2 linked regions of the Variovorax paradoxus B4 genome follow. The protein of the gene in region 2 interacts with the protein of the main gene of each other region in a pairwise test. Links are inferred from orthologs where the notes say so. Each region holds a gene or a part of one and is shown on either strand. Other genes may lie near its edges. The genes, in order: ruvC and ruvA.

Region 1 (11,333 bases), 4.0 Mb from region 2 along the record:
GCCCGACTACAACTTCCGCCTCGTCGGCAACGACGGCGAACCGAACGGCAGCGAGCAGGTGCAGATCACCACGCGCCAGCGCGGCGCGCCGCTCGACCTGATCGTGTCCGAAGCCATGATCCTGGCCAACAGCAGCTGGGGCGGCTGGCTCGGCGAACTCGGCGTGCCCGGGCTCTACCGCAGCCAGGCCAGCCTGGCGCCCGGCATCAAGGTGCGCATGGGCACGCGGGCCCTGCCGCATGCGGGCCTGGGCGTGAAGAGCTATGCCTGGAGCACCTCGCCGCTGCGCCGCTACACCGACCTCGTGAACCAGTGGCAGATCATTGCCGCCGCGCGCCACGGCAAGACCGCCGCGCTGGCGGCGCCGTTCAAGCCGAAGGATGCGGACCTGTTCTCCATTCTCTCGGGCTTCGACGCCGCCTACGCAACGTATAACGCCTACCAGGGCGGCATGGAGCGCTTCTGGACGCTCAAGTACCTGGAGCAGCAAGGCATCACCGAGCTCGAGGCGACCGCCATCAAGGACATTCCGAACGGCGCACTGGTGCGCGCGGACACCCTGCCGCTGGTGTTCCCGGTGGCGGGCCAGCAGGAACGCGGCGCACGCCTGCGCGTGAAGCTCGGTGAGATCGACGAAATCGCGCTCGACGTGCACGGTACCGTGCTCGAACGCCTCGACGCGCCCAAGGCGGATGTCGCGGCCGAGGAGGAAGGCGGCGACGAGGAAGAGGAAGAAGTCGCCGGCCCCATCGCCATTGCAGTCGACCTCACCGACAGCGAGGCGGCACCGGAGAACACGCCCGCATGAGCACCGGTCATCCAATGAGCGCCGAGGAGCGTCGTCCATGAACCTCAGGGATCTGAGCACGCTGCAGATCGCACTCGGCGTGTCGGTCATCGCGCATGCCGCACTTCTTGCGGTGCGTTTCGTCGATCCCGAATCGTTCAACCGGGTCTTCAGCGAAACGCCGCTCGAGGTGATCCTGGTCAACAGCAAGACCAACGACAAGCCCGACGCCAAGGCCCGCGTGATGGCGCAGACCTCGCTCGCGGGCGGCGGCGACCTCGAACGGGGCCGCGCCACCAGCCCCCTGCCGCCGTCGAGCTTCACTGCCGTCGGTGACTCGATCGAGGAGGCCCGGCGCCAGGTCGAGGCCATGCAGGCCCAGCAGATGCAGCTGCTCGCGCAGCTCAAGCGCGACCTGGCCGCCATGCCCGCGCCCGACCCGCGCGCCTCGGGCAACCCGAAGGAAGCCGTCGCCCGCGAGGAAAAGCGGCGCCAGATGGTGGAGCTGCTGGCCGAGATCGAACGGCGCGTGAACGAAGAAAACGCGCGCCCCAAGAAGCGCTACCTGAGCCCTTCCACCCGCGAGGCGGCCTACGCCATCTACGTGGACACGCTGCGCCGGCGCATCGAGTTGCGGGGCACCGAAAACTTCCCCACGGCCGCCGGCAGGAAGCTCTACGGCGAACTCAAGATGACGATCACCATCAACCACGACGGCAAGATCCTCGACACCGTGGTCGACGAAAGCTCGGGCGACACCATGCTCGACCGCCGCGCCAAGGCCATCGTGCACAGCATCGGCAGCTTCGGAAAATTCACCGACGCGATGCGAAAAGAGACCGACCAGATCGTGCTGCAGTCGCGCTTCAAGTTCACGCGCGACGAGACCATCGAGCTCTCCTCCCAATAGCCAACAGCGGATCTACGGCGCCATGGACCTGTACTGCGTAATGGGCAACCCCGTCGAGCACAGCCGCTCGCCGCGCATCCATGCCCGGTTTGCCGAACTCTGCGACCAGCAGATGGACTACAGCCGCCGGCTCGTTCCGGTCGGCGCCTTTGCCGAAGGCGTTGCCGCCTTCCGGCGAGAAGCCGCCGAGCATGGCGACACGGCGCGCGGCTGCAACGTGACCGTGCCCTTCAAGTTCGACGCCGCCGCGCTCGCGCAGCACACCAGCGAGCGCGCCGTGCTTGCGCAGGCGGTGAACACGCTGCGCTTCGAAGCCGACGGCAGCATCCATGCCGACAACACCGACGGCATCGGGCTCGTCAACGACATCGTGCGCAATGCCGCCGTGCCGCTGGCGGGCCGCGAGCTGCTGCTGATCGGCGCGGGCGGTGCCGCGGCAGGCGTGCTCGGGCCGCTGCTCGACGCCGGCGCCTCGCGCATCGTGGTGGCCAACCGCACGGTCGGCAAGGCCATGGCGCTGGTGCAGCGCCATGCGGCATTGGCGCTGCGCCATGGCGCAGCGCTCGAAGCCTGGGCGCTCGACGAGGTGCCGGGCAATTTCGACGTGGTGGTCAATGCCACGGCTTCCAGCCTCGCGGGCGACACGGTGCCGGTGCGCGCGCAGGTGCTGCGCCCCGGTGCGCTCGCGGTCGACCTGATGTACGGGCCCGCGGCCGCCGGCTTCATGGCCTGGGCCGAAGCGCACGGCGCCGTGCCGCGCGACGGGCTCGGCATGCTGGTCGAACAGGCGGCCGAGGCCTTCGAGATCTGGCGCGGCGTGCGGCCGCCGTCCGCGCAGGTGCTGGCCGAATTGCGCGCCTCGCTCGCCACCGGCCAATGAAGCGGCTGCTGCGGCTGGTGGCCTGCCTGCTGGTGGCGGGCGTGGCGATGGAGCTTTTCTTCGTGGCGCGCATCGCGGCCATGGCGGTGGTCGCTCCGCAGAGCACCGCGTTCCAGCGCACCGAAGCCTGGCAGATCGCCATTCACCAGGGCAGCAAGGGCGCATGGCGCCAGGAGTGGGTGCCCTATGCGCAGATCAGCGACAACCTCAAGCGCGCCGTCATCGCCAGCGAGGACGCCGACTTCATCGACCACAACGGCGTGGAATGGGAAGCCATCGAGCGGGCGCGCCAGCGCAATGCCAAGGCCGAAGAGCTCGCAGCCAAGCGCGCGGCGCGTGCCATCGCACGTGGCAAGCCGGTGCGACCGGTGCAGCTGCGCGGCGGCTCCACCATCACGCAGCAGCTTGCGAAGAACCTGCTGCTCTCCGGCGAGCGCACGCTGCTGCGCAAGGGCCAGGAGCTGATGCTCGCCATGGTGCTCGAGGTGCTGCTCGACAAGCGGCGCATCCTCGAGATCTACCTCAACAATGTCGAATGGGGCGAAGGCGTGTTCGGCGCCGAAGCGGCGGCCCAGCACTACTTCAGGAAGCCCGCCTCGCGCCTGAGCGCGGCCGAAGCCGCGCGCCTTGCCGTGATGCTGCCGAGCCCCAAGTTCTTCGAGCGCCGCATCGGCTCGTCCTACCTCAGCGGGCGGGCGTCGACGATCGTGGCGCGGATGCCGTCGGCCGAACTGCCCTGAGGGCTTCGCGCAGCGCTTCGATGGCCAGCACGGCCGCGAAGCCGATCACATAGGCCAGCACGTCCCACCAGTCGGCCGTGCTGCCGAGCACGATGCGCAGGGCGCGGTTCGGAATGTGCAGGTGCCAGGCCGCCGCCAGGAACTGCCCCAGCTCGACCGCCAGGCCCACGCCAAGCGCGGCCAGCGCCAGTGGCAGCACGCGCGCGGCAACGAAGGTCTTGAAGACGACGTAGACCCACGCCACGGCCAGCACGTCGCCGAAAAAACGCCGCAGCCAGCCCCAGCGCGCGCCGACGGTGGCCAGCAGCACGAGAACAAGGAACAGGGCCACCGCCCACACCAGAGAAAGAGGATCGAAACGCCATCGCATGCCCCGTATCATCGCGCCCATGCTGGCAAAGCTCACAGGTTGGTTGCTGTTGGGGATCGTCCGTCTGCTCACGGGCGCCCAGGCGCGTTGGTACGGCTGCCCGCCGAAGGCCGAACAGCGCATCTATTTCGCCAACCACCAGAGCCACGCCGACCTGGTGATGATCTGGGCGGCCCTGCCCGAGGAGCTGCGCACCATCACGCGGCCCATTGCGGCGCGCGACTACTGGGCCAACACGCCGTTCAAGCGCTGGATCACGACCGAGGTGTTCAATGCGGTGTACGTGGAGCGTGCAGCCACGGTGCCGGCCGCGGCCGGGCAACCGACAGCACCGGCAGAACCCGAGGCACCCCCACCGCCGCCCGCACGCGCCGCCGCTGCGCCGCAAGCCGAGCGCATCGAGCCTTCGATGGAGCCCTTGCTGCCGATGGCACCGCCTATCGTCGATGTCACACCCGAAGCGTTCGACGAGGTGCAAGGGCGGCTCGACCTCCCCGCTCCGCCGCCTCTGCCGCCGGTTGCGCCGCCAGCCATGGAACCGGAGCTGCCCTCACCCGCTGCAGCCCCCGCCTCCGACCCGCTGGCACCGCTGGTCGAGGCCCTGCGCAGCGGCGACTCGATCATCATCTTTCCCGAGGGAACGCGCGGCCACACGGGAGAGCCGCAGAAGTTCAAGTCGGGCCTCTACACGCTCGCGACGATGTTTCCCGAGGTGGTGCTGGTGCCGGCGTGGATCGACAACGTGCAGCGCGTCATGCCCAAGGGCGAGATCGTGCCGGTGCCGATTCTGTGCTCGGTCACCTTCGGCGCGCCGCTGCGCGTCGAAGAAGGCGAAGAGCGCCGCCCCTTCCTCGATCGCGCCCGTGCTGCGGTGATCGCATTGCGCGACGTCTGAGCGAAACCTTGCGATGAACCAGTTCCTGCGCAGCCTCACCCCGACCCAGCAGGTCGCGGCCCTGTTCCTCATCGTCTTCGGCCTGCTCGTGATCGCGAGCACCGCGGCCCTCTTCCTGAGCTTCAAGGAACGCCGCAACCCCGTGCACGACGCCGCCTGGCAGGCCGAGCTCGCGCACTACCGCAAGCTGCTGGGCACCACCTGGTTCATGGTGATCGTGTTCTGGGTCGGCTGGGCCCTTGGCGAGACGGTGGCCACCGTGCTGTTCGCGCTCATCGCGTTCTTCGCACTGCGCGAGTTCATCACGCTCTCGCCCACGCGGCGCGGCGACCATCGCAGCCTGATCCTGGCCTTCTTCGTCGTGCTGCCAATCCAGTTCTGGCTCGTCGCCACCGCGCGCTTCGACCTGTTCACCGTGTTCATTCCGGTCTACGTGTTCCTCGCGATCCCGGTCGCAAGTGCACTGGCCGACGACCCGAGCCATTTCCTCGAGCGCAACGCCAAGCTGCAGTGGGGCATCATGGTCTGCGTCTACGGCATGAGCCATGTGCCCGCACTGCTGCTGCTGAGCTTTCCGGGCTACGAGGGCAAGAGCGCCTTTCTCGTGTTCTTCCTGGTGTTCGTGGTGCAGACCTCGGTGCTGGTGCAGCACGTGATCTCGCGCCGCACCCAGCGCAAGCCGTTCGCGCCCAACGTGAGCCGCAGCTTCAACTGGACCAGCTGGGGCATCGGCATCGTGGTGGCCAGCCTGGTGGGCGCGCTGTTCTCGTTCATCACGCCCTTCAAGTTCGGCCAGGCCCTCGCGGTGTCCGTCATCGCCTGCATCTCGGGCTCCATGGGCCACCTCGTGATGAAGGCGCTCAAGCGCGATCGCGGCATTCCCAACTGGGGCAAGAAAGGCGTGGGCGTGACCGGCGCCAACGGCCTGCTCGACCGCGTCGATGCGCTGTGCTTCGCAGCCCCGATCTTCTTTCACTCGATCCGCTGGTACTTCAACCTCTGACATGCGCATTCTCGGCATCGACCCCGGCCTCCTGACCACCGGCTTCGGCGTGGTGGACGCGGACGGCCACGCGCTGCGCTACGTGGCCAGCGGCACCATCAGCACGCGCCACCTGGGCAGCGGCAACCTGCCGGCGCGGCTCAAGGTGCTGTTCGATGGCATCGCGGAAATCACCGCGCGCTACCAGCCCGATGCCTCGGCGGTCGAGATCATTTTCGTCAACGTCAATCCGCAGTCGACGCTGCTGCTGGGCCAGGCACGCGGCGCCTGCGTGACCTCGCTGGTCAACAGCAATCTCACGGTGGCCGAATACACAGCGCTGCAAATGAAGAAGGCGGTGGCGGGCCACGGCCAGGCCGCCAAGGCGCAGGTGCAGGAGATGGTGAAGCGGCTGCTCGACCTGCCGGGCCTGCCGGGCGCCGATGCGGCCGACGCGCTGGGCATTGCCATCACGCATGCGCAGGTGGGCCGGTCGATGGCGCGGCTGGCCGAGGCCGCCGAGCTGTCGAAGACGCACGCCGGCACGTACCGGCAGGGACGTTCGCGCTGACTCAGCGCACGATGTAGCGCAGGCTGCCCAGCCGCGTGCGGCGCTCGCGCACCTCGGCTGCCACGGACGCCGTATCGCCTTCCAGCGCACGCGCGATCCACGACGCAAGCTGCGGCATGTCGTCGGGCGTGAAGCCCAGCCGCACGATCTCCGGCACGCCGAGACGCAGGCCGTTGATGTCCCCTTCCACCGGTGCGATCGGAAGGCCGATGCCGCAGGCCAGCAAACCGCCTTGCGCCAGTTTCTTCGCAGCGCGCTGCCCACCGCCCCACCGCGCGGCCTCGAGCGCGAACTGGTGCGACTGCGTGAAGCCGCGCGCCTTCGCGAACACCGGCAAGCCCTCGGCGTCGAGGGCGCGTGCCAGCGCCTGCGCGGTCTCGCGCATTGCCGCGGCATAGGCCTTGCCGTGCACCTTCCAGTCGAGCAGGCCGCGGGCCAGCGCCGCGGTGCGTCCCGCATCGGAGTTGGCCGTGAGGCCGGGGTAGGCGATGGCGTCGATGCGCTCCATCAGCGCCGCGTCGTTCGACACGATCAACCCGCCCGCCGGACCGCCGAGGCTCTTGTAGGTGCTCATGGTGATCGCATGCGCCCCCTCCTCGAGCGGCTGCGGCCAGGCCTTGCCGGCCACCATGCCCGAGAGGTGCGCGGCGTCGAACAGCAGCCTGGCGCCCACGCTGTCCGCGATCTCGCGGATCGCCGGCACCGGGTGCGGAAAGAGATTCAGGCTGCCGCCGATGGTGATGAGCTTCGGCCTCACTTCGCGTGCGAGTCTCGCCAGCGCGGCCACGTCGACCGTGTAGCCGTCGGCATCCACCGGCGCAGGCACCGTCTTCAACCCATAGAGCCCGGCCGCGCCGGCCGCATGGTGCGTGACGTGGCCGCCGATGGCCGCCGATGGCCGGCGGCGGCGCAATGATCGTGTCGCCGGGCTGGCAGGTCGCCATGAACACGTAGAGATTCGACAGCGCGCCGGAACTCACGCGCACTTCGGCGAACTTCGAGCCGAACACCTCGGCGGCCAGTTCGGCCGCAATGACCTCGATGCGCTCGATGGCCTCCAGCCCCACTTCGTACTTGTCGCCCGGATAGCCCAGCGAGGCACGCGAGCCGAGGCCGCGCGAGAGCAGCGCCTCGGCGGCCGGGTTCATCACGTTGGTGGCGGGGTTGAGGTTCAGGCCCTCGCGGTCATGGATGCGGTGGTTGTCGTCGGCGAGCCTTTCGATCTCGGCGACGATGCCCGCCGCATCGCGCGCGGCCGCATCGCCGGCGATGGCGAGCACGTGGTCTTCGCTGGCAGCAGGAACCCAGGGACGGCGTTGGAGGGCGGCGGGCATGCGGCGGATCTCTCTGGAAGTGGTGGGTGGCTGGATGGTCGCCTGCACCATCACTGCGGGCAACACGGATAATCTGGGCCCGAGCCCTAGGAAAACTTGGGGTCCACATCGCATGCCGCTCGCACCACCCCGCCCTCGCCTGCCCCCGCACACGGCCGTTCGCGCCTTCGAGGCTGCGGCACGCCACGGCAGCTTCTCGCGCGCCGCCGAAGAGCTGTTCGTCACGCCGGCCGCCGTCGCGCAGCAGATCAAGACGCTGGAGACCTGGGCCGGTGGCGCGCTGTTCGAGCGGCACAGCCAGGGCATTCGGCTCAGCGCGCACGGACGGCGCGCACTGCCCGCCCTCAGCGCCGCGGTCGACCAGCTCGGCCTCGCGGTGCAGGCACTGCGGCACGAAACGCAAACCGCCGCGCGCCGCAGCACGCTGCAGGTCGCGGCCCTGCCGGCGATGGCGCAGCTGTGGCTGTCGCCGCGGCTTTCGCGGCTCAAGGCGGCGCTGCCCGGCGTGCAGGTGTCCGTGACGGCGCTCGAGCAGCCGCCGAACTTCCGCCGCGAACCTTTCGACCTCGGCCTCTTCTATGCACGCGCCGGCGATCGCATCGAAACGGCCGTCGGCGCGCAGGGCATGCTGCTCGCACGCGACCGGCTCGTGCCGGTGTGCAGCCCGCGCCTCCAGCAGGCGCTGCCAAGCGGCCGTCCGCGCCCGCTCGGCGACCTGATCGAAGTGCTGGCGCGCTGCGGCGGATTGCACGACACCGTGTGGCACGACGACTGGGCGCGCTGGCTGCGGGCCGTGCGCCCCGGCACCACCGCGGCGGAGGCCGATGCACTGGCGGCCGGCCCGGACTTCTCGCTCTACAGCCTTGCGCTGCAGGCGGCGCTCGACGGCGAAGGCGTGCTCATGGGCCGCGAACGGCTGGTGGCGCCGCTGCTCGCGCAAGGCAGGCTGCATGCGCCCTGGGGGCGGCCGAAGGCATTGGGCGACACGCTCATGCTGCTGGTGCCCGCGCACCGCAAGGGCGCGCTGCTGGCGCAGCAGGTGCAGGCGTTGCAGACCCTGGCCGACTGAGATCGATCACTGGCCACACGGTATTTTTCGTGAAACACCGAGGAACCGGCTTTGCCGGGCCTCTGGGGGCGAGCCAGATTACGCGACGCGTTCGGCGATCAGCACCGCGAAGAAGCCGAAGGCCGCAAGCAGCGTCCACTTGAGCACGATCCAACCGAAGCGCCGGTACTTGATCTGGCCCGTTCCCGCATAGAACGCGAACGACACGCCCGCCACCAGCAGAAGCAGCAGGATGGCCCAGCGGAAAAGAAGCATTGCCGAACGCGGCCTACCAGGCCCTCGCCACTTCGCCGAAACCGCGCGGTGCGCGCTTTTCGTCTTCGAAGGTGACGACCTCATAGGCATCGCTGTGGGCCAGCAGTTCGCGCAGCAGCTTGTTGTTGAGCGCGTGGCCCGAACGGAATGCGGTGTACGCCGCGAGCAGCGGCTTGCCGATGATGTACAGATCGCCCATGGCGTCGAGGATCTTGTGCTTCACGAACTCGTCGTCGTAGCGCAGGCCCCCGGCATTGAGCACCTTGGTGTCGTCCATCACGATGGCGTTGTCGAGACCGCCGCCGAGCGCCAGGCCCTTGCTGCGCATGTATTCCACTTCCTTGGTGAAGCCGAAGGTGCGCGCGCGTGCGATGTCGCGGCTGTAGGAATCGGTGCCGAGGTCGAACTCCACGCGCTGGCCGGTGGAATTGACCACGCGGTGGTCGAAGTCGATCTCGAAGCTCAGCTTGTAGCCGTGATAGGGCTCCAGGCTGGCCCACTTCTCGTTGGCGCCCTCGCCCTCGCGCACCTCGACCTTGCGCGTCACGCGGATGAAGCGGCGCGGCGCCTTCTGCAGCTCGATGCCTGCGCTTTGCAGCAGGAACACGAAGGACGAGGCCGACCCGTCGAGGATCGGCACTTCGTCGGCCGTGATGTCGATGTAGAGGTTGTCGATGCCCAGGCCCGCGCAGGCCGACATCAGGTGCTCGACCGTCTGCACCTTCGCGCCGCCGGTCGAGACGGTGGAGGCCAGGCGCGTGTCGGTCACCGCTTCGGCGGTCATGCGGATGTCGACCGGCTCGGGCAGGTCGACGCGCCGGAACACGATGCCGGTGTCCACCGGAGCGGGGCGCAGCGTCAGCTCCACGCGTTGTCCACTGTGGAGTCCCACGCCCACGGCGCGGCTGATCGACTTGAGGGTTCGTTGTTGCAGCACGCCGACGATTTTAGGCGCGTGGCGGCCGTGCCGCCCTATTCCCCTCGCTATGGCAGCGATAGACATGGGTTCTATGCCAGGCGACCGACGATGGACGCAAAGGGCACGAAGCGAACGCAGCGCCTAGAGCCGGCAGAAGTCCCTTTCAGGTCTTCCCCGTACCCCTTGCGAACCTTCGTGCCCTCTGCGTTCGGTTGCCTTGCCGTCAATCGGCTTGACGGCGCAGGAATGCCGGAATCTCGAAGTCGTCCATGCCGCCCGACGACAGCGCATCCACCTTGGCCGCGGCCATGGTGCGGTTCGTGCGCCACACGCTGGGAACGGCCATGCCGTCGTAGTTCGGCTGGTTGCCACCGCCGTGGCCGGCGTGGCCCGCATGGCCGGCGCCGAGCGTGGGCACGTTGAACGGGATGTTGTCGGTGCCGGTGCGGATCACTTCGAGCGTCGGTGCCTGGCGGCGCGCATCAGCGCGCGAGAGGCCGGTGGCGACCACCGTCACGCGCATCTGGTCGCCCAGGCTTTCGTCGTAGGCCGCACCGTAGATCACGTGCGCATCGGGCGAGGCGTAGGCGCGGATGGTGTTCATCGCGAGCTTCGACTCGTTCAGCTTCAGCGAACCCTTCGATGCGGTCACCAGCACCAGCACGCCCTTGGCGCCCGAGAGGTCGATGCCTTCGAGCAGCGGGCAGGCCACGGCCTGCTCGGCGGCGATGCGCGCGCGGTCCGGGCCAGCAGCGGCGGCCGTGCCCATCATGGCCTTGCCGGGCTCGCCCATCACGGTGCGCACGTCTTCGAAGTCGACGTTCACGCCGCCGTACTCGTTGATGATTTCCGAGATGCCGCCCACCGCGTTCTTGAGCACGTCGTTGGCATGCGCGAAGGCTTCGTCCTGGGTGATGTCCTCGCCCAGCACGTCGAGCAGCTTCTCGTTGAGCACCACGATCAGCGAGTCGACGTTCGCCTCGAGCTCGGCCAGGCCGGCGTCGGCGTTGGTCATGCGGCGACCGCCCTCCCAGTCGAAGGGCTTGGTCACCACGCCCACCGTGAGGATGCCCATTTCCTTGGCCACGCGCGCGATCACGGGTGCCGCGCCGGTGCCGGTGCCGCCGCCCATGCCGGCCGTGATGAAGAGCATGTGCGCGCCGTCGATGGCGGCGCGGATGTCGTCCACCGCGGCTTCGGCTGCATCACGGCCCTTGTCGGGCTTGCTGCCCGCGCCCAGTCCGCTGGTGCCCAGCTGGATGATCTTGTGCGCGTTGCTGCGCTGCAGTGCCTGCGCGTCGGTGTTGGCGCAGACGAACTGCACGCCCTGCACGCCACGCTCCATCATGTGCGCCACGGCATTGCCGCCGCCGCCGCCGACTCCGATCACCTTGATCTGAGTGCCTTGGTTGAATTCTTCGACTTCGATCATTTCGATGGTCATTTCTAACTCCTTGAATTTGCAGTTGCCGTTGTGTATCTATGAATTTTTCTGGTGTCTTGACGAGTTCAACGAAGCTGTCGTCGCGGCGGTGGACCTGTGCGCCGCCATCGCTCGTTGAAATGCAAGGGCGGACCGCCGCGTGCGAGCCAGAGTGGGGAGTGGTTCATGGTCAGAAGT
Region 2 (11,395 bases):
CGCCTACACCGAGAACTTCGAGAACCTGGGCCCGCGCAACTGCAACCCCGACGGCGAGACGGTGGTGCTCGCGGGCCCCGGCGGCACCGTGCCGGAATCACTCGCCGCCCACCGCGTGGTGCGCTGCCCGACCCATCTGGTCTGGCTCATCGGTCGCATCCTGGTGGGTGATGAAAGCGACTGGCCGGCCGCGCGCGCCCTGCAGTCGGAGATCCAGCTTTCGCCCGCCCCCGGCACCGTGCTGCAGGGCCGCCCGGCCGCCATCGAGCAGTGGGCCGGTCCGCACGAAGACGCCATGGCCGCCTCCTTCGAGCACGGCGAGCCCGCCGCAGAAGTGGCGCCGCGCTTCTTCACCAACGTGTGCCACGCGCTGGCCGAAGCGCCGGGCCGCATGGAAGACCGCGGCCTCGTGGCGTGGTTCGGCCAGGGCGGGCTGCTGGCGAACGCCGCGTTCTCGTGGGACGCACTCGAAGAACCGCTGCGCGAAGGCCTCATCGAAGGCTTCGCCGAGGGCGTGCAGCTGGTCGGCGCGGCGGGCCGCAACCGCCGGCCCAAGCCCTGGTCGATGACGCCGGCCACCGGCCGCTACGGCAACGAGTTCCTCGGCCGCGCGCGCACCGCCTACCTGGGCCTGGGCGCGCTGGCCACCAGCGAGGCTGTGTACGCCGCCGCGCACCACGACGCGAACCAGGAGCCGCTGGACGGCCAGCACCGCTATGCGATGCGTTTCGAAGCCGGCGACCTGCCGCCCGCGGACGCCTTCTGGTCGGTCACGCTGTACGACACCGACCGGTTCCTCTACCCCAACGAGATCCGCCGCCACGCGATCGGCGACCGCACGCCCGGCCTGAAGCGCGGCGCCGACGGCAGCCTCGAACTCGTGGTGAGCCACGCGCGCCCCGCCGACGCCGCCAACTGGCTGCCGGCACCGGCCGGACGCTTCTACCTGATCCTGCGCATGTACTGCCCGCGCGAGGGCGTGCAGAGCTGGCGCATCCCGGCGCTGCAGGCCCAAGAGAACTGAGCCCCATGCCATCGCGCACCGACACCCTTCAAGCCCTGGCCGAAGAGGCCGTGGTCTACACCTACCCGCTCTACGAGATGTGCCGCATGCGCGCGGCCACGTCGCCGCAGCGCACCGACGCCGCCGGCGAGGCGCCGCGGCCGCAGCGCTGGTGCAACGTGTTCACGCACGCGCGCCAGCTGCTGCGCGCGGGCAAGAGCCGCGTCGTCACCCCGAACAACGACACGCTCTACACCAACGCCTGGCTCGACCTGGGCGAGGGCCCGCTCGTGATCGACGTGCCCGACACGGCCGGGCGCTACTACGTGCTGGGCCTGCTCGACTTCTTCACCAACCCCTTTGCCCACCTCGGGCAGCGCCTCACGGGCACGGCGGCACGCTCCTTCGTGGTCACGCCGCCGAGATGGCGCGGCACGCTGCCCGCGGCCTTCGACGCGCCAGGCGCGCGCATCGAGGCGCCCACGCGCTGGCTGTGGATCATCGGGCGCCTGCTGGTCGACGGCCCGCAGGACGTGCCCGCCGTCAACGCGCTGCAAGACGGCTTTCTCGTGCGCACGCTGGCCGACTGGCAGGCCGGCCGCGCCTCGGCGCCGCGCGCCTTCGACCCGGCCTGCGACCCGAAGGCACCGCTCACGGCCGAGCACTTTGCCGCGCAGGTGAACGCGGCGCTGCGCGACAACGCCCCGCCCGCCGTTGATGCGGCGCGGCTCGCACGCTACGCGGCGCTCGGAGTCGGGCCCGGCGCGGCCGCGCTCGACGACGGCCAGCGCGCCGCACTGCAGGCCGCGCTCGACACCGTGCTGCCGCGGCTGCGCGAGGCGCAGTCGGGCCGCACCACGGCCACGGGCTGGGTGCAGATGCCGCTGGTGGAAGGTTCCTTCGGCGACGACCACCTGGCGCGCGCGCTGGTCGCGCTCAAGTACATCGGCATGCTCGAAAGCCGCGAGGCCACCTACCCGATGGCCTGGCATGACGCCGCAGGCGAAGCGCTCACCGGCCAGCGCCGCTACACGCTGCGCTTCGCGCCCGGCGCGCCGCCGCCGGTCGAGGCCTTCTGGTCGCTCACGATGTACGACACGCGCGACTACATGCTGGTGGACAACCCGATCGACCGCTACGCCATCGGCGACCGCACGCCGGGGCTGCAGCGCGATGCGGACGGCGGGCTCACGCTGCACATCCAGCACGCCCGGCCGGAGCGCGAGGCTGCGCAGGCCAACTGGCTGCCGGCGCCCGAAGGCCCTTTCTACCTCTGTCTGCGCGCCTATGTGCCGCGCGCCGAACTGCTCGACGGCCGCTACCTGCTGCCGCCCCTGACGCCCCTCACCTCCAAGGAAACCGCATGACCTCCACCGTTGAAAAACCGCAAGCAGGAGAAGAAAGGCCGTTCCTCATCGTCGGCACCGGCGCCGAGACCGTGGCGCCGGGCCTGCACATCCTGCGCGGGCAGGGGCAGTCCTTCGTGGCCGAGACCGACGTGGGCCTGGTCGTGGTCGACGCCGGCCCGGGCAGCTCGGTGACCGAGGGCATGATCGATTCGCTGCGCCAACTCAGCGACGCGCCGGTGCATGCGCTGTGCTTCAGCCACGGCCACATCGGCTACAACGCCGGCGTGCCAATGTGGCTGGCCCATGCCGCCGCGCGCGGCGACGCGCCGCCGCGGATCATTGCGCACCGCAACCTGCCGCGCCGCCTCGCGCGCTACCGCGAGACGCTGGCCCTGCAGCACCGCATGGCCGAGATCCAGTTCAACCGCCCCGCAGGCTTCTTCGACCATCGGCTCGTGATGCACGCGCCCACCGAGACCTTCGACGACCTGCTGCAGATCGGCCAAGGGGAGCGCCGCATCGTGCTGCGCTGGGCGCCTTCGGAAACCGACGACGCGATCGCGCTGTGGAGCCCGGCGCAGCACGTGCTGTACGGCGGCGCGGCGCTGATCGATTCGATTCCCAACATCGGCACGCCCTTTCGCACGATGCGCGACACGGTGCGGTGGGCCGACACGCTGGAGGCGCTGGCGGCGCTCAACGCACGCAAGGCCGTGCGCGAATTCGGCGCCACGCTCGAGGGCGAGGAGCAGGTGCGGCACGTGCTCACGCACACGGCCCGCGCGCTGCGCTGGCTGCGCGCCGAGGTGGTGCGGCTCATGAACGAAGGGCTCTACGAGCGCGACATCCTGGCGCGCATCCGCTTTCCCGACGAACTGTTCGCAGTCGACTGGATGAAGCCCACCTACGGCGACCCCGGCTACATCGTGCGCGACATCTACCGCTCGGAGAACGGCTGGTGGGACCGCAACCCGACCTCGCTGCACCCGGCCGCGCCCGAGGCCATCGGCCGCGCGGTGGCCGACGCCATCACCGACAAGCGCGGCGTGGTCGACCAGGCGCGCCATCTGGCCGCGAGCAAGCAGTGGCAGCTCGCGCTGCACGTGATCGACCTGCTCGCCACTGCCGAGGGCGATGCCCCCGAGATCGCCGAGGCGCGCTCGCTCAAGGCCGAATGGCTGCGCGAGCGTGCGCGCGAAGTGCCCAGTTACGTCTCGCGCAACCTGTACCGGGTCGGCGCGGACATGATCGAACAAGGCACGCAGACGCGCTTCGGCATCCGCTGAAGCCTTTCCATCGGAGACACGGACCATGACAACCACGACATCCTTGCGCCTCGGCCTGCGCACGCTCGCCGCCTGCTGCCTGGCCGCACTGGCCGCCGCCAGCCATGCGCAGGCCGACAGCTACCCCGACAAGCCCGTGACGCTGGTGGTGCCTACCGCGCCGGCCGGCGGCACCGACACCATCGCGCGCCTGATCGCCGACGCGCTCGGCAAGACACTGAAGCAGCCCTTCATCGTCGACAACCGCCCCGGCGCCAACGGCATCCTCGGCACCGACCTCGCAGCGCGGGCAACGCCCGACGGCTACCGGCTGCTGTTCACCTATGCCGCGGCCATGGTGGTGAACCCCAGCCTGTACAGGAAGCTGCCCTACGACCCGGTGAGGGACTTTGCGCCGGTGGCGCAGATCGGGCGCGGCGGCAACCTGCTGCTGGTGCGCAAGGACCTGCCGGTCGGCACGCTCAAGGAGTTCGTCGCCTATGCCAAGGCGCGGCCCGACAAGCTGAGCTACTGCTCCTGGGGCAACGGCTCCGGCGGTCACCTGGCCATGGAAAGCCTGAAGAAGCAGGCCGGTCTGGTGATGACGCATGTGCCCTACAAGGGCAGCGGGCCGTGCGTGCAGGACCTGCTCGGCGGCCAGGTCGACGCCGCCTTTGCCGACATGTCGTCCACGGTCGAGATCGTGCGCGCCGGCCGCCTCAAGGCGCTGGCCAACAGCGGCCCCTCGCGCATCCCGATGCTGCCCGACGTGCCCACGATGACCGAGGTCGGCTACCCCTTCACGACCTATGCGTGGTATGGATTGCTCGCTCCCGCGAAAACGCCGCCGGCCGTCGTGAGAAGGCTCAACGAGGCAGTGAACCAGGCGCTGAAGGATCCCGTCGTGGTGCAGCGCCTGCGCGAACTCAACTTCACCGACCTGCCGCAGAACACGCCCGAGCAGTTCGCGGCGACGATCCAGAAGGACATGCGCGACTGGGGCGCGCTGGTGAAGGACATCGGGCTGACGCCCGAGTGACCGGCGCCGCGCACGCGCCCGGTTATTTCGCCAATGCCTTCAGCGCCAGCTTGATCCCCTCGCTCACCGTCGCGTCCTTGGGCAGCGCCTTGAGCGCCAGCGCAGCTTCCTTGTCGCTGTAGCCCAGCGCGACCAGCGCCTGCAGGATGTCGGCCTGCGCGTCGGTGGCCGCATGGGCGGGCAGGCCGATGTCGGCGCCCAGCTTGCCCTTGAGTTCGAGCAGCAGCCGCTCGGCGGTCTTCTTGCCGATGCCCGGGATCTTCACGAGCCGGCCCAGTTCCTGCGTCGTGATCGCCTGCGCCAGCTCGCCCACGCTCATGCCCGACAGCAGGCCGAGCGCGGTGCGCGGGCCCACGCCGCTGATCTTGATGAGTTGCCGAAAGGCCGCACGCTCCTCGGCAGTGCCGAAACCGTAGAGAATCTGCGCGTCCTCGCGCACCACGAAGTGCGTGAGCAGCGAAACGCGCTCTCCGGTGCCGGGCAGGTTGTAGAACGTGCTCATCGGCACATCGACCTCGTAGCCGACGCCGTTGCAGTCCACCACCACCTGCGGTGGGTTGCGCTCGGCCAGGATGCCGGTGAGTTTGCCTATCATGGGTGCCCTTTTTCCTTGAAATGTCCGGCGTGATTCTGCGACACACCTTTGCTCCTCCCAACAACTCGCGCCTCGGCCACCTGTGCGGCCCGCTGGACGCGCACCTGCGCCGCATCGAGGAGGCCCTGGGCGTGAAGATCGCGCACCGCCACGAGCAGTTCAAGGTCGACGGCCCCAAGGCCTCCGCACAGCGAGCGATGGACGTGCTGCAGGCGCTGTACGAGATCGCGCAGCGCCCGATCGATGCGGCGGTGGTGCAGCTCACGCTCGCGGGCGACGGCTCGATGAGCGACGAGGACTCGGCCATGCTCGTCACCCGCCGCGCCGACCTGCGCGCGCGCACGCCCACGCAGGCGCTGTACCTCGACAACATCGCCAGGCACGACATCACCTTCGGCATCGGCCCGGCCGGCACCGGCAAGACGTACCTCGCGGTGGCCTGCGCGGTCGACGCGCTGGAGCGCGCCGCGGTGCAGCGCATCGTGCTCACGCGCCCGGCGGTGGAGGCCGGCGAGCGCCTCGGCTTTCTCCCGGGCGACCTGACGCAGAAGGTCGACCCGTACCTGCGTCCGCTGTACGACGCGCTCTACGACCTGATGGGCTACGAGAAGGTGCAGAAGGCCTTCGAGCGCAACGCGCTCGAAATTGCGCCGCTGGCCTTCATGCGCGGGCGCACGCTGAACAATGCGTTCGTCATCCTGGACGAGGCGCAGAACACCACGGTCGAGCAGATGAAGATGTTCCTCACGCGCATCGGCTTCGGTGCCAAGGCGGTGGTGACGGGCGATGTGAGCCAGATCGACCTGCCCAAGCAGCAGCTGAGCGGGCTGATCGATGCCGAGCGCGTGCTCAGGCGCGTGAACGGCATTTCGATCACGCACTTCACCAGCGCCGACGTGGTGCGGCATCCGCTGGTGGCCAAGATCGTCGATGCCTACGACGGGCAACGCAAACGCAGCGGCGCGCATTGAGATGGCGCTGCCCGCACTTTCCCTTTCGCTGCAGTTCGCGCGCTTCAAGGGCGTCGAACGGCACCGCGCCGCGCTGCCGCGCCACAGCGTCACGCGCTGGATCCGCCATGCGCTCGAGATCGACGCGGAGATCACGGTGCGCATCGTCGATGCCGAAGAAGGCCTGCGCCTGAACCGCGAGTTCCGCGGCAAGGACTACGCGACCAACGTGCTGACCTTCGACTATGCCCAGAGCCCGATGGTGATGGCCGACCTGGTGCTGTGCGCGCCGGTGGTCGCCAGCGAGGCGAAGGAGCACCGCAAGACTCTGGCCGCCCACTACGCGCACCTGCTCGTTCACGGCACGCTGCACGCGCAGGGCTGGGATCACGAGACCGGCGAAGCCGACGCCGAGGCCATGGAGGCGCGCGAAATCGAGATCCTGGCGGGCCTCGGCATCCGCAATCCGTACGGGCGGTGAGGCTGCCCGAACGCCGCGCCGACAGCGGCGCTACGCCATCTGCAGCGGAATGGTGACCGGCCCGTCGTTGACCAGGTGCACCTGCATGTCGGCGCCGAACTCGCCCGTTGCCACCACCGGATGCGCGGCGCGGGCCTGGTCCACGAAATAGTCGTAGAGCCGCCGCCCCTCGTCGGGCGCCGCCGCCTGCGTGAAGCTGGGCCGGTTGCCGCCGCTCACGTCGGCGGCCAGCGTGAACTGGCTCACCACGAGCAGGCCGCCGCCGATGTCCTGCACGCTGCGGTTCATCTTGCCCGCCTCGTCGGAAAAGATGCGCAGCTTCAACAGCTTGGCAAGCATGCGGTCGGCCATCGCGTCCGCATCGCCGCGCTCGGCGCACAGCAGGACGAGCAGGCCGGCGTCGATCGCTCCGACGGTCTGCCCGGCGATGTCGACACGCGCGCTGGCCACGCGCTGGACGATGGCCTTCATGCTGTTTCTTCCTCGATCCGCGGGCCGCGGGCTTCCATGCCCAGGGGCAGCAGCTGTATGGTCACGCGCAGGCCCGGCACGGCATCCATCAGCGCCTGTTCCAGCTCGTCGCGCATCGCGGCGGCATGCTGCAGCGTCCATTCGCCGGGCACATGCATGTGCAGGTCGGCGAAGCGGCGCTGGCCCGCGCGCCGCGTCACCATGTCGTCGAAGCGCATGCGCGTGCCTTCCGGCATGCGTGCGGCAAACTGGTCCAGCGTGGTGCGCAGCGTGGCAATGGTTTCGGGGTCGAGGGCCTCGTCCATCAGCCCCTGCGACGAGCGCCACACCAGCCTGACGCCTTCGCGCACGATGTTGAGCGCAACGCCAATGGCCAGCACGGGATCGAGCCAGAGCCAACCGCTGAAGTGCACCGCCACGATGCCGACCACCACCCCGGCCGAGGTCCACACGTCGGTCATCAGGTGCCGCGCATCGGCTTCCAGCGCAATCGAGCGGTGCGTTCGCGCGGCGCGGAACAGCGCAAGGGCCAGGGCCGCGTTCAAGCCCGAGCTGACCACCGAGAGCCCGAGCCCCCAGCCCAGCTGCTCCAGCGGCTGCGGCGCAAGCAGCCGCTGCACCGACACCCAGAGAATGGCGGCTGCAGCACCGACGATCAGGATGCCCTCGAAGCCCGACGAGAAGTATTCGGCCTTGTGGTGGCCGTAGGGATGGTCCTCGTCGGCCGGCCGTGCGGCGATGGTCACCATTCCCAGTGCGAACATTGCGCTGGCAAGGTTGACGAACGACTCCATCGCATCGGAGATCAACCCCATCGAGTTCGTCACGTAGCCCGCCAATCCCTTGAGCAGGATCGTGACGAGCGCAACCGCAACGGAAACACGAAGCAGCGTCTTGGGCGTGAAAGTCATGCGGGGAAGCGTAGGCGATAAAAGTCGGCAAGAATGCGGCAAAGGTCCGCATCCGCGATCGAATTATCGAGCGCGGCCTCCATCCGCCGACTCGATGTATTTAATATTTGTGGCACCGCGAGACATTCGCAGAAGAATGATGATGAAAAAATTCCTGATCGCCGTGGGAGGCTTCGCCTTCTGGGGCGCAGCGGCGTTGGCTCAAGTGCAGGCGCCTCCGCGTCCTGCAGGCGCCATCCCCACCGCAGAACCCCAGGCGGGGTTCGTGAAATCGGTGCGGGGCAACGTACAGCTGCTCAGCACCGCCGGCGCGCCCCGCGCGGCCAACGCCGGCGACGCGTTGGCTGCCGTGGACCGCATCGTGACCGGTCCCGACTCTTCCGCTTCCGTGGTCTTGCGCGACGACACGACGCTGGTGGTCGGGCCTTCGTCGCGGCTGGACCTGAAGGAATTCCATTTCAACGCCACCACGCACGAGGGCGGCGTGCTCGTTTCGCTGCTGCGCGGCTCCATGCGCATGATCACCGGCCTGATCGGCAAGACCAATCCCGACGCGATACGGGTGGAGACGCAAACCGCCACCATCGGCATTCGCGGAACCGACTTCATCGTGCAGACCGACGGCCAGCCATGAGGAAGATGACGACGGACCGGGCCTCCCTTTTCGTTGCCGTGCTGGTCACTGCGCTGCTTGCCGCATGTTCGACGCCGGGCACCCGCGTGGTGCTGCTGCCCCAGGCGGACGACAAGCCCTCTGCCGTGATCGTGCGCGCGAAGGACGGCGAAGAAGTTCTTTCCCGGCCCTACCAGCGTGCAACGGCCGCGGTCGGCGCTTCCGGCGCGCCGGTGGTCGACCAGGCCGACCCCGCCAAGGTGCAGGCGGACCACAAGATCCTGTTCGACATGCGGCCGCCTGCGCCGCAGCGCTACACGGTGTATTTCGAGGTTGGCGGCACCACGCTCACGCCTGCGTCGCAACAGGTCATGAACGAAGCGCTGATTGCCGCGCAAACGCGCAGCGGCAGCGACATCGTGGTGACCGGGCACACCGACACCAAGGGCGCCCTCGAGCAGAACGACACGCTCTCGCAGCGGCGGGCGCAGGAAGTGATGCAGCTCTTCGTGGAACGGCAGTTTCCTTCCGCGCGGATCGAGGCTGTGGGCCGCGGCGAGCGCGAACTCGCCGTTCCCACGGCCGACGAGGTGGACGAACCGCGCAACCGGCGCGTCACCATCGAAGTCCGGTGAAAGGGCCCGGGGCCAGCGCCGTCAGGTGATGGTCACGCGCGCAAACTTGCGCTTGCCGACCTGCACCACGTAGCTGCCCGCGGGCAGCTTGAGCGCCTTGTCGCCGATCACCACGGAGTCGACGCGCACGCCGCCACCGTCGATCAGCCGGTTGCCCTCGGAGGTCGAGGGCGCGAGGCCCGCCTGCTTGAGCAGCTGGGCGATGCCCAGCGGGGCACCGCCGAGCGACAGCTCGGGAATGTCGTCGGGCACGCCGCCCTTGCTGCGGTTGATGAAATCCTGTTCCGCCGCCTCGGCCGCCGCCGCGCTGTGGAAGCGCGCGGTGATTTCCTTGGCCAGCGCCACCTTCGCGTCCTTGGGATTGCGGCCGGCCGCGATTTCCGCCTTGAGCGCCTCGATCTGCGCCAGCGACTGGAAGCTCAGCAGCGTGTACCAGCGCCACATCAGCTCGTCGGAGATCGACAGCACCTTGGCGAACATGGTGTTGGCGTCTTCGCTGATGCCGATGTAGTTGTTCTTGCTCTTGGACATCTTCTCGATGCCATCGAGCCCTTCCAGCAGTGGCATAGTGAGTATGCACTGCGGCTCCTGCCCGTATTCCTGCTGGAGATGCCGGCCGACGAGCAGGTTGAACTTCTGGTCGGTGCCGCCCAGTTCGAGGTCGCTCTTCAACGCCACCGAGTCATAGCCCTGCATCAGCGGATAGAGGAACTCGTGCACCGAGATCGACTGGCCGGCCTTGAAGCGCTTGTTGAAGTCGTCGCGCTCCATCATCCGCGCCACCGTGTACTTGGCCGCGAGCTGGATCATGCCGCGGGCGCCCAGCGGGTCGCTCCACTCGGAGTTGTAGCGGATTTCGGTCTTTTCGGGGTCCAGCACCAGGCTGGCCTGCCGGTAGTAGGTCTGGGCGTTGGCTTCGATCTGCTCCCGGGTCAGCGGCGGGCGGGTGCTGTTGCGACCCGAGGGGTCGCCGATGGTGGTCGTGAAGTCGCCGATCAGGAAGATGACCCGGTGCCCCAGATCCTGCAGCTGCCGCATCTTGTTGAGCACCACCGTATGGCCGATGTGGATATCCGGGGCGGTCGGATCGAGCCCCAATTTGATGCGCAGCGGCGTTCCGGTGGCTTCCGCGCGCTGAAGCTTGCGCACCCATTCGTCCTGGGGGAGCAGCTCGTGGGTGCCCCGGAGGGATATTTCGAGCGCTCGTCTTACACCATCCGAGAGGCTGGCGGATGTAACAGATTCGGCATTCATAGGCTTTTTTAGCTGATTTTCAGGTTGCCGAAGCTATACTCAGCCCGACTTTTCAAGCGCCGGATTCTAAGCGGCGCTTTTTTCCGCACCGTCCTGCCGCCCTGTCCGTTCTGGGCTTTGCAGCGCGGATTTGCAGAACCTGAGCTGGAATTCACAGTTTGATCAACGGCATTCTCGCCGCCGAGGAGCTACTCGCTTCTCGCGTGGCCTATACATTCCGGACCTATCCCAAGCAGATCACCGCGGTCATCGCGGCGGCCTTGCTGAGCGCCGGAACCCTGGCGGTGGCCTCCCTGGGCCCCGACGCCGCCGACCTCCCCGTCAAGCAGGTCCTCGAAGCAACTGCTCCACTGTCTTTCGCCCAACAGAGCGAATCGCTGGAAAACTTCAGCTTCACCCTGTTTCGCACCGACATCACGCGCTCCAGCGACACGGCCGAGGCCCTGCTGAAGCGCCTGGGCATTTCCGACCCTGCCGCCACCGCTTTCGTGCGCGGCAGCAGCGAGGCCCGCAATGCGCTGTTCGCCCGCGCCGGGCGCACCATCACGGCCGAAGCCACGCACGAGAACCAGCTCAAGAAGCTGAGCGCCCGCTGGATTCCCGATGGCGATGGCGGCTTCAAGCGCTTCATCATCGAACGCACCCCGGTCGGCTTCGTGGCGCTCACCGAGCGCGACACGCTGACGCCGGGCACGCGCCTGGCCAGCGGCACCATCCGCACATCGCTCTTCGCCGCCACCGACGACTCGAGCATTCCCGACGCGGTGGCCAGCCAGCTGGCCGACATCTTCGCGGGCGACGTCGACGTGCGCGCGCTGCGCAAGGGCGA

Evidence for each region.
Region 1: the proteins of ruvA (region 2) and ruvC interact in binary tests that used the Escherichia coli proteins (3 or more experiments, as listed by UniProt). The link is inferred for Variovorax paradoxus B4 from one-to-one orthologs.

The regions. Positions count from the first base shown.
Region 1 is NC_022247.1:1,079,116-1,090,448, reverse strand. What follows is about bases 4,550-7,360. They hold ruvC (crossover junction endodeoxyribonuclease RuvC), read left to right. Parts: upstream 4,550-5,586; coding sequence 5,587-6,135; downstream 6,136-7,360. Other genes in these bases: VAPA_RS04850 (aminotransferase class I/II-fold pyridoxal phosphate-dependent enzyme), read right to left, coding at 6,137-7,048; VAPA_RS04860 (phosphatidate cytidylyltransferase), read left to right, coding at 4,596-5,585; VAPA_RS04865 (lysophospholipid acyltransferase family protein), read left to right, coding at 4,550-4,582. In the rest of the region: VAPA_RS04890 (ribonuclease catalytic domain-containing protein), read left to right, coding at 1-808; VAPA_RS04885 (energy transducer TonB), read left to right, coding at 846-1,697; aroE (shikimate dehydrogenase), read left to right, coding at 1,720-2,577; mtgA (monofunctional biosynthetic peptidoglycan transglycosylase), read left to right, coding at 2,574-3,317; VAPA_RS04870 (ribosomal maturation YjgA family protein), read right to left, coding at 3,262-3,699; more of VAPA_RS04865, read left to right, coding at 3,707-4,549; VAPA_RS04845 (LysR family transcriptional regulator), read left to right, coding at 7,582-8,538; VAPA_RS34810 (hypothetical protein), read right to left, coding at 8,617-8,793; lpxC (UDP-3-O-acyl-N-acetylglucosamine deacetylase), read right to left, coding at 8,807-9,730; cell division protein FtsZ, read right to left, coding at 9,936-11,156; cell division protein FtsA, read right to left, coding at 11,326-11,333.
Region 2 is NC_022247.1:5,072,606-5,084,000, forward strand. The notes cover bases 3,466-6,338. They hold ruvA (Holliday junction branch migration protein RuvA), read right to left. Parts: upstream 5,252-6,338; coding sequence 4,679-5,251; downstream 3,466-4,678. Other genes in these bases: VAPA_RS23625 (alkyl sulfatase dimerization domain-containing protein), read left to right, coding at 3,466-3,638; VAPA_RS23630 (Bug family tripartite tricarboxylate transporter substrate binding protein), read left to right, coding at 3,664-4,656; VAPA_RS23640 (PhoH family protein), read left to right, coding at 5,272-6,222; ybeY (rRNA maturation RNase YbeY), read left to right, coding at 6,224-6,338. In the rest of the region: VAPA_RS23615 (DUF1254 domain-containing protein), read left to right, coding at 1-1,024; VAPA_RS23620 (DUF1254 domain-containing protein), read left to right, coding at 1,030-2,370; more of VAPA_RS23625, read left to right, coding at 2,367-3,465; more of ybeY, read left to right, coding at 6,339-6,682; dtd (D-aminoacyl-tRNA deacylase), read right to left, coding at 6,713-7,153; VAPA_RS23655 (cation diffusion facilitator family transporter), read right to left, coding at 7,150-8,064; VAPA_RS23660 (FecR family protein), read left to right, coding at 8,204-8,698; VAPA_RS23665 (OmpA family protein), read left to right, coding at 8,695-9,312; tyrS (tyrosine--tRNA ligase), read right to left, coding at 9,334-10,566; VAPA_RS23675 (M23 family metallopeptidase), read left to right, coding at 10,725-11,395. UniProt on the Escherichia coli protein: The RuvA-RuvB-RuvC complex processes Holliday junction (HJ) DNA during genetic recombination and DNA repair.